DNA from 2 places in the Streptomyces sp. NPDC002911 genome. Region 2 is predicted to be linked to the other one. Evidence: riboswitches for the same ligand, from Rfam matches in the RefSeq annotation. Region 2 holds a riboswitch; the other holds the start of a gene.

Region 1 (3,779 bases), on a different contig from region 2:
CTCGGAGACCATGTACCCGAACCTAGCCCGTCAGGGAAGGCTCCAAACGTGAGGTGACTGCGGAGACTGCGCGTGAGGAATCGTTACGCCGCGTTTCGTGACGCGTACTCCGCGATGTCCCGCATCGGCGGTCGTTCCTCGGTGTCCACCGCATGGGTGCGGGGCACGAAGCCGTCGGGGCCCCGCTCGAACTGGGTGATCTCGGGACGTACGAGCGCTCCACGGGAGAGCCGCAGCTGCGCGGTGCGGTAGATCGTGGCAGCCATCCGGCCGAGGGCCTGGCCGTCCTGGTGGCGGTGTCTGCGGACGCCGACGTCGACCTGTGCCAGCGCGTCCAGGCCGACCGTGTGCAGTGCGTCGACGAGGAGACCCAGCTCCACTCCGTAGCCGACCGGGAAGGGGAGCCGCTCCAGCAGGGAGCGCCGTGCCGCGTATTCACCGCCCAGCGGCTGAACGAAACCGGCCAGTCGCGGCCAGTGCAGATTGAGTAGCGGGCGGGCCACGAGCTCGGTCACCCGGCCGCCCTGGCCTGCGGTTTCGCCCAGCGGTCGGTCGTACATGGCCTTGACGAAATGCACCGAGGGGTCGGTCAGCAGCGGGCCGACGGTTCCGGACACGAAGTCCGCGGAGAAGTCCTTGAGGTCCGCGTCGACGAAGCAGACGATCTCCCCGCTGGTCACCAGGAGTGATCGCCACAGGACCTCGCCCTTGCCGGGGAGGGCGGGGATCCGGGGCAGGATCGCGTCCCGGTGCACGACCCGGGCGCCGGCCCGTCTCGCCTCCTCGGCGGTGGCGTCGGTGGATCCGGAGTCGATCACCACCAGCTCGTCGACGAGCTGGACCTTCTCCATCAGCTCGCGCCGGATCTCAGCGACGATCGCGCCGACCGTCGCCTCCTCGTTCAGCGCCGGCAGCACGACGCTCACGCGCGAGCGGTGCGGATCTCTCAGCCGTGCGGCCGTGAGCCGGTCGAGCGGGCGGTCGGCAGCTGACCAGGAACGCCTGGTCAGCCAGCGTTCCACCTCTTCCAGCACGGTCGATACTCCCTGTATGTGATCCATCTCGCGGTTCGGACGACTATCTCAACCGTCCGGTGCTTCGGTTACAGTCTTGAACAACGCGGATGACCCTCGTATGTCGGGGTCGGTCCGCGAATAAACGCCCGGATCCATGGTCCGGTGCCACAGCGCTCATCCAGAGGGACTGAGGGAACGGCCCGTTGAAGTCCCGGCAACCCTCCTGCCGACCGCGAGGTCACGGTGGGGAAGGTGCCAATTCCGTCTTGTGGCGAAATACGTCGCAAGGAAGATGAGGAGAAAGGGCCTCCGCCATCATGGCCGTGCAGACAGTTGCACCGAACACCAATTCTTCCCCCGTGGACCTCGGTCCCGCCGTGGCGCTCTCCTGCCGCGAATGCGGCGAGCGTTTCGAGCTGGGCCCCCTTTTCGCCTGCGCGTCCTGTTTCGGGCCGCTCGAAGTGGCGTACGACCTGCCGAGCGGCTCCCCCGAAGAGCTGAAGAAGCGCATCGCCGAGGGGCCGAACAACATCTGGCGCTATGCGCCGCTGCTGCCGGTCCCCTCCGATGTCGCGGACAAGCCCAACATCAACCCCGGTTTCACGAAGCTGGTCAAGGCCGACAACCTCGCCCGTGAGCTGGGCGTGACCGGCGGGCTGTACGTCAAGGACGACTCCGGCAACCCGACGCACTCCTTCAAGGACCGTGTGGTCGCCATCGCCGTCGAGGCCGCCCGCGCCTTCGGATTCACCACTCTCTCCTGCTCCTCCACCGGCAACCTCGCCGGTGCGGTGGGTGCCGCCGCGGCCCGCGCAGGCTTCCGCTCGTGTGTGTTCATCCCGCACGACCTGGAGCAGGGCAAGGTCGTCATGGCTGCGGTGTACGGCGGCGAGCTGGTCGGTATCGAGGGCAATTACGACGACGTCAACCGCTTCTGCTCGGAGCTCATCGGCGACCCGCTCGGTGAGGGCTGGGGCTTCGTCAACGTCAACCTGCGGCCGTACTACGGCGAGGGCTCCAAGACCCTGGCGTACGAGATCTGCGAGCAGCTCGGCTGGCAGCTGCCCGACCAGCTCGTCATCCCGATCGCGTCCGGCTCGCAGCTCACGAAGATCGACAAGGGCCTGCAGGAGCTGATCAAGCTCGGTCTCGTCGAGGACAAGCCGTACAAGATCTTCGGTGCCCAGGCCGAGGGCTGCTCCCCGGTCTCCACGGCCTTCAAGGCCGGCCACGACGTCGTGCGCCCGCAGAAGCCGAACACCATCGCCAAGTCCCTGGCAATCGGTAACCCGGCCGACGGCCCGTACGTCCTGGACATCGCCCGTCGCACCGGTGGTGCCGTGGAGGACGTCAACGACGAGCAGGTCGTCGACGCGATCAAGCTGCTGGCCCGTACCGAGGGCATCTTCGCCGAGACGGCGGGCGGGGTGACGGTCGGCGTGACGAAGAAGCTGATCGACGCCGGTCTGCTCGATCCGACGCTGACCACCGTCGTCCTGAACACCGGCGACGGGCTGAAGACGCTCGACGCGGTCGCCCCGACGACCGGCCTGTCGGCGACGATCCGGCCCAGCCTGGACGCGTTCCGCGACGCCGGCCTCGCCGCCGCCAACTGACCACCCGAGAGACCGAGGAAGGCACCCACATGAGCGTCAAGGTCCGTATCCCCACCATCCTCCGCACCTACACGGGCGGTCAGGCCGAGGTCCCGGCCGAGGGCGCGACCCTCTCCGAGGTCCTCGCGTCCCTGGAGCAGAACCACCCGGGCATCGGCGCCCGCGTCCTGGACGACCAGGGCAAGCTGCGCCGCTTCGTCAACGTGTACGTCAACGACGACGACGTGCGTTTCGAGGGGGGCCTGGACGCGGCGACACCGGACGGCGCCGGCGTCTCGATCATCCCGGCCGTCGCCGGAGGCTGACCGAGGCCCAGGCGCCCGATCGGCTGACCGACCGCACGGTGTCAAGCGGAATGGCCTCCCCCGCGGAGAAGCGGAGGGGGCCATTCTGTATGGTTGAGCACGGTAGAGTTGGGGAAGTCCCCGCAGCTGCCCGCGCCGCCCGCATATGAGAATGCGCCCGGCCGCGACAAGAAGCAGCCAAAGTACGCGAGCCCTATGTGGCATAAGTGGCCTTTGTCGGGCCCGACTTGCCCTGGATTCTTACACATTCCCCCCATGTGCGCTGTCACGTGTGCCCGGATTTCTCGTCCGATTGACCTGTTGCAGAGGGCAGTTGGACAGATACATTCGGCCGCGGTCGACGCGTTCCGGCGCACGCCACCCTCTCCTGTCGGAGGGTGAGTTCTGACCCGGGTCCGCGAAGTGCGGTCCCGTGTAAGGGCCAGTAATAGGGGAGTTAGGCATGGCTCAGGGCACCGTCAAGTGGTTCAACGCGGAGAAGGGGTACGGCTTCATCGCGGTCGACGGTGGTGCGGATGTTTTCGTCCACTACAGCGCGATCCAGATGGACGGGTACCGCACCCTCGAAGAGGGTCAGCGAGTTGAATTCGAGATCTCGCAGGGCCAGAAGGGGCCGCAGGCGGACATGGTCAAGCTCGCCGTCGGCTGAGCTCGGCGCGGTCGGCCAACGACGCTACTCACGCACGCGGGGCCCGTACCTCCCACCAGGGGTACGGGCCTCACGTGCGTCCTTTTCCGCCCTCGGGCCGCCTGCATCCCGAGGGGGACGCCTGCTCCCACCCGTCGCCCGACCACCGCGCCCCCAGCGAGCCTTCTTCGAAGGCGCTTGCACTCTATGGGGT
Region 2 (3,779 bases):
CCGGCCGGAGCCGTTCCGCGGACCGTTCAGACCTGCGCGACGCCCCGGTCGGGCACGCACCGGCCCTCCTCGGTGCGGTACGTCCAGCGGGCGCCCTTGCCCACCAGCTCGCGGACGGCGCCCAGGAACCGCTCGATGTGCTCGTCCGGCGTGCCGGCGCCGAAGCTCACCCTGATGGCGTTGAGGGACTTCTCCCCCGGCGCGGCCTCCGGCGCGCCGCACTCGCCCGGGTCCTGCGGCTCGCTGCCCAGCAGGGTCCGCACCAGCGGGTGGGCGCAGAACAGTCCGTCGCGCACCCCGATGCCGTACTCGGCGGAGAGCGCCGCGGCGAAGTGCGAGCTGTTCCACCCCTCGACCACGAAGGAGATGACGCCGACCCTCGGGGCGTCGTCACCGAACAGCGAGAGCACCTTGACCTCGGGGACCGCCGCAAGGCCCTCGCGGACCCGGGTCACCAGCTGCTGCTCGCGCGCGACCAGCCGGTCGAATCCGGCCTCGGTCAGGGCCTTGCAGGCAGCGGCGATGGAGTAGACGCCGATGACGTTGGGCGATCCGGCCTCGTGCCGGGCCGCGGTGGTGTGCCACTCGACGTCGACACCGCCGTCGGTGCGCCGGGCGACCTTGCGGGAGGCGCCGCCGCCGGCGAGGTACGGCTCGGCGTCCACCAGCCAGTCGGCCCGGCCCGCGAGGACACCTGAGCCGAAGGGGGCATACAGCTTGTGCCCGGAGAAGGCGACCCAGTCGACGTCCAGCTCGGTGATGTCCACCGGGTGATGGGGCGCCAGCTGCGCGGCGTCGAGCACGATCCGCGCACCGTGCGCGTGGGCGGCGGCGGCCAGTTCCTTCACCGGCCACAGCTCACCGGTGACGTTGGACGCGCCCGTCACACAGACCAGCGCGGGCCCGTAGGGGTCACGGCCGGCCAGGGCCCGCTCCAGCGTGGCGACCGCCTGGTCCGGGGTGCGGGGCGAGTCGAGGTAGGTCACCCGGGCGTCGCGCCAGGGCAGCAGGGAGGCGTGGTGCTCGGTCTCGAACACGAACACCTGGCAGTCGGCGGGCAGCGCGGCGGCCAGGAGGTTGAGGGAGTCGGTCGTCGAGCGGGTGAAGACCACCTGGTCGTCCGCGCGGCAGCCGAGGAACTCCGCGACGGTCACGCGGCTGCTCTCGAACAGGTCGGTGGAGAGCTGCGAGAGGTACCCGGCACCGCGGTGCACGCTGCCGTAGTACGGGGCGTAGGCGGCCACGTCGTCCCACACCCGCTGGAGAGCCGGAGCACTGGCCGCGTAGTCCAGAGCGGCATACGTGACGTCTCCACCTGTAACGAGAGGAACGGTGACATCAGAACCCAGAACCGGCAGCGGGGCACAAATGGACTGGTCGACGGCAGCGGTGGAGACAGACATGGCGAACTCCCGTAAGAGGCAGGCGAGATCCACGCGCCGGCGATACGCAGCGGCGCGGCGGAAGAAGAAAAAGGGGGGTGTGCGGAGGAGGGCGTCGAGCCCTATCGCATTCGCTTGCTCACAAGAGGCTCCCTGGGACCAGGACCCCAAGGGGTGGCATCCAACGATGCCGAGGGGCCCGCGCTTGCCACAGACCTCGCTGCCTGCGGCCTGGTCTTCACCCGGGGCACCCCGCCACGGACGGAGGGTTGCCGGACAGCGGGCCGGGGCCGTAGTCGCTGTCACTCATGACCTGCGCAGCATCTTGCCACATTGGCTGCGACGCGCAAGGACGCAGTCCGCGATCCGGACTGCGCCCTTGCTCACATCGTGCGCCCTCAGGCGTTGCTGGCCGCCACCCAGCGCTCCAGCGCGCGCTTGGCGGCTCCCGAGTCGATCGACTTCGCGGCCCGGGCCATCCCGCCCGAGAGCTGCTCGCCCAGCGTGCCCTCGCCCGGGTCCAGCGCGACCAGCGCGGCAGCCGAGTTGAGCAGCACGGCGTCGCGTACGGGGCCGGTCTCCCCGTCCAGCAGCCGACGGGCCACATCCGCGTTGTACGAGGCGTCGGCGCCGCGCAGCGCCTCGACGGGAACCAGGTCCAGGCCGACGTCGCGCGGGTCGAAGGCCTCCTCGCGGACGGTGCCCTCGTGGACGACCCACACTCGCGATGTCGCCGTGGTGGTCAGCTCGTCGAGGCCGTCGTCGCCCCGGAAGACAAGCGCGGAATTCCCCCGGTCCGCCAGCACGCCGGCCACGATGGGCGCCATCCTCGGGTCGGCGACCCCGATGGCCTGGGAGCGCACCCGGGCCGGGTTGGTGAGAGGGCCGAGGATGTTGAACGTGGTCTGGGTGCCGAGCTCCTTGCGCGCCCTGGCCGCGTACCGCAGGGCGGGGTGGAACTTCACCGCGAAGCAGAAGGTGATGCCCGCTTCCTCGGCGACGGCGACGACGCGCTGCGGCGTCAGCTCAAGGTTGACCCCGAGCTTCTCCAGCACGTCGGAGGCCCCGCTCGCCGAGGAGGAGGCCCGGTTGCCGTGCTTGACGACCTTCGCGCCCGTCCCCGCGACGACGATCGCCGACATGGTGGAGATGTTGACCGTCTTGGCCATGTCGCCGCCGGTGCCGACGATGTCGACCGTCCGGCCGGGCACCTGGATGGTGTGCGCGTGCTCGTACATGGCGCGGACGAGTCCGGTGACCTCGTCGACGGTCTCGCCCTTGGCCCGCAGGGCGATCGCGAAGCCGGCGATCTGCACGTCCGTGGCCTCGCCGCTCATGATGCGGTCCATGGCCCACGCGGTGTCGTCCGCGCCGAGGTGTTCGCCGCGCAGGAGGGGGGTCAGTACGCCGGGCCAGGTACGGGCCACCGCGCTGTCGCCGCCGTCCGGGGTCACCACGTTCATGGTCCGCTCCTGGGGGTCCACAGCCGATACAAGGATGCCTCCCACCCTATCCAGGCCCCGGGACGGCGAAGAGCCCCGTCCATCGGATGGACGGGGCTCCCGCTGTGGCGGTCAGCTGAGGTGATCAGTGGTGGCCGTGGCCGCTGGTGATCTCCTTGTACTCCTCGGCAGTGGGCTTGGCGATCTGGTTGTCCTCGCCGAAGTAGCTCTTGCTGAGCCTGGCCCGCACCTTCTGCAACGCCGACGGCTTGCGCTCGACACCGTTCTTGTCGACGGTCGGGCCGATCTCGATCGGCTTGTACTGCTCGTGCGCCGTGAGCGTGTGCAGCTGCTCCGGGCTGAGCGGCTCGTGGATCTCCACGAACTCACCGTGCGGCAGGCGCTTGATGGTGCCGGACTCGCGCCCGTGCAGCACCTTCTCCTTGTCGCGGCGCTGAAGGCCGAGACAGATGCGCCGGGTGACGACGAACGCCAGGACCGGGCCGACGAAGAAGGCGATCCGTACGAACCAGCTGATCGCGTTGAGCGACAGATGGAAGTGGGTCGCCCAGATGTCGTTGCCGCCGCCGATGAGCATGACGAAGTAGATCGTCACCCAGGCCACACCCAGCCCGGTGCGGGTCGGAGCGTTGCGCGGGCGGTCCAGGATGTGGTGCTCGCGCTTGTCGCCGGTGATCCACGACTCGATGAACGGGTACAGCGCGAGCGCACCGAGGACGACACCGAACAGCACCAGCGGGATGAGTACGCCCAGGACCAGTGTGTGGCCCCAGAGGTTGATCTCCCAGCCGGGCATCACACGGACGAAGCCTTCCGCGAAGCCCATGTACCAGTCCGGCTGGGCACCCGTGGACACCTGGTCGGGACGGTAGGGGCCGAGCGCCCAGATCGGGTTGATCGTGGCGATCGCGGAGAGGATCGCGATGAAGCCGAA

The links. A riboswitch is a leader RNA that binds a small molecule or an ion and turns the genes downstream of it on or off. The one in region 2 is predicted to bind S-adenosylmethionine.
Region 1: it holds a riboswitch for S-adenosylmethionine, as region 2 does, so the genes downstream of both, thrC (threonine synthase) here and ACWD04_RS14475 (aminotransferase class V-fold PLP-dependent enzyme) in region 2, are expected to answer to the same signal.

The regions. Positions count from the first base shown of each region.
Region 1 covers NZ_JBSFUO010000004.1:282,605-286,383, reverse strand. The annotation lists gene ACWD04_RS09170 (alpha,alpha-trehalose-phosphate synthase (UDP-forming)) at 1-12, opposite strand, end outside; gene ACWD04_RS09165 (glucosyl-3-phosphoglycerate synthase) at 84-1,034, opposite strand; SAM riboswitch class I at 1,188-1,315, shown strand; gene thrC (threonine synthase) at 1,334-2,632, shown strand; gene ACWD04_RS09155 (MoaD/ThiS family protein) at 2,662-2,937, shown strand; gene ACWD04_RS09150 (cold-shock protein) at 3,380-3,586, shown strand.
Region 2 covers NZ_JBSFUO010000007.1:325,668-329,446, forward strand. The annotation lists gene ACWD04_RS14475 (aminotransferase class V-fold PLP-dependent enzyme) at 27-1,403, opposite strand; SAM riboswitch class IV at 1,579-1,696, opposite strand; gene trpD (anthranilate phosphoribosyltransferase) at 1,781-2,845, opposite strand; gene qcrB (cytochrome bc1 complex cytochrome b subunit) at 2,970-3,779, opposite strand, start outside.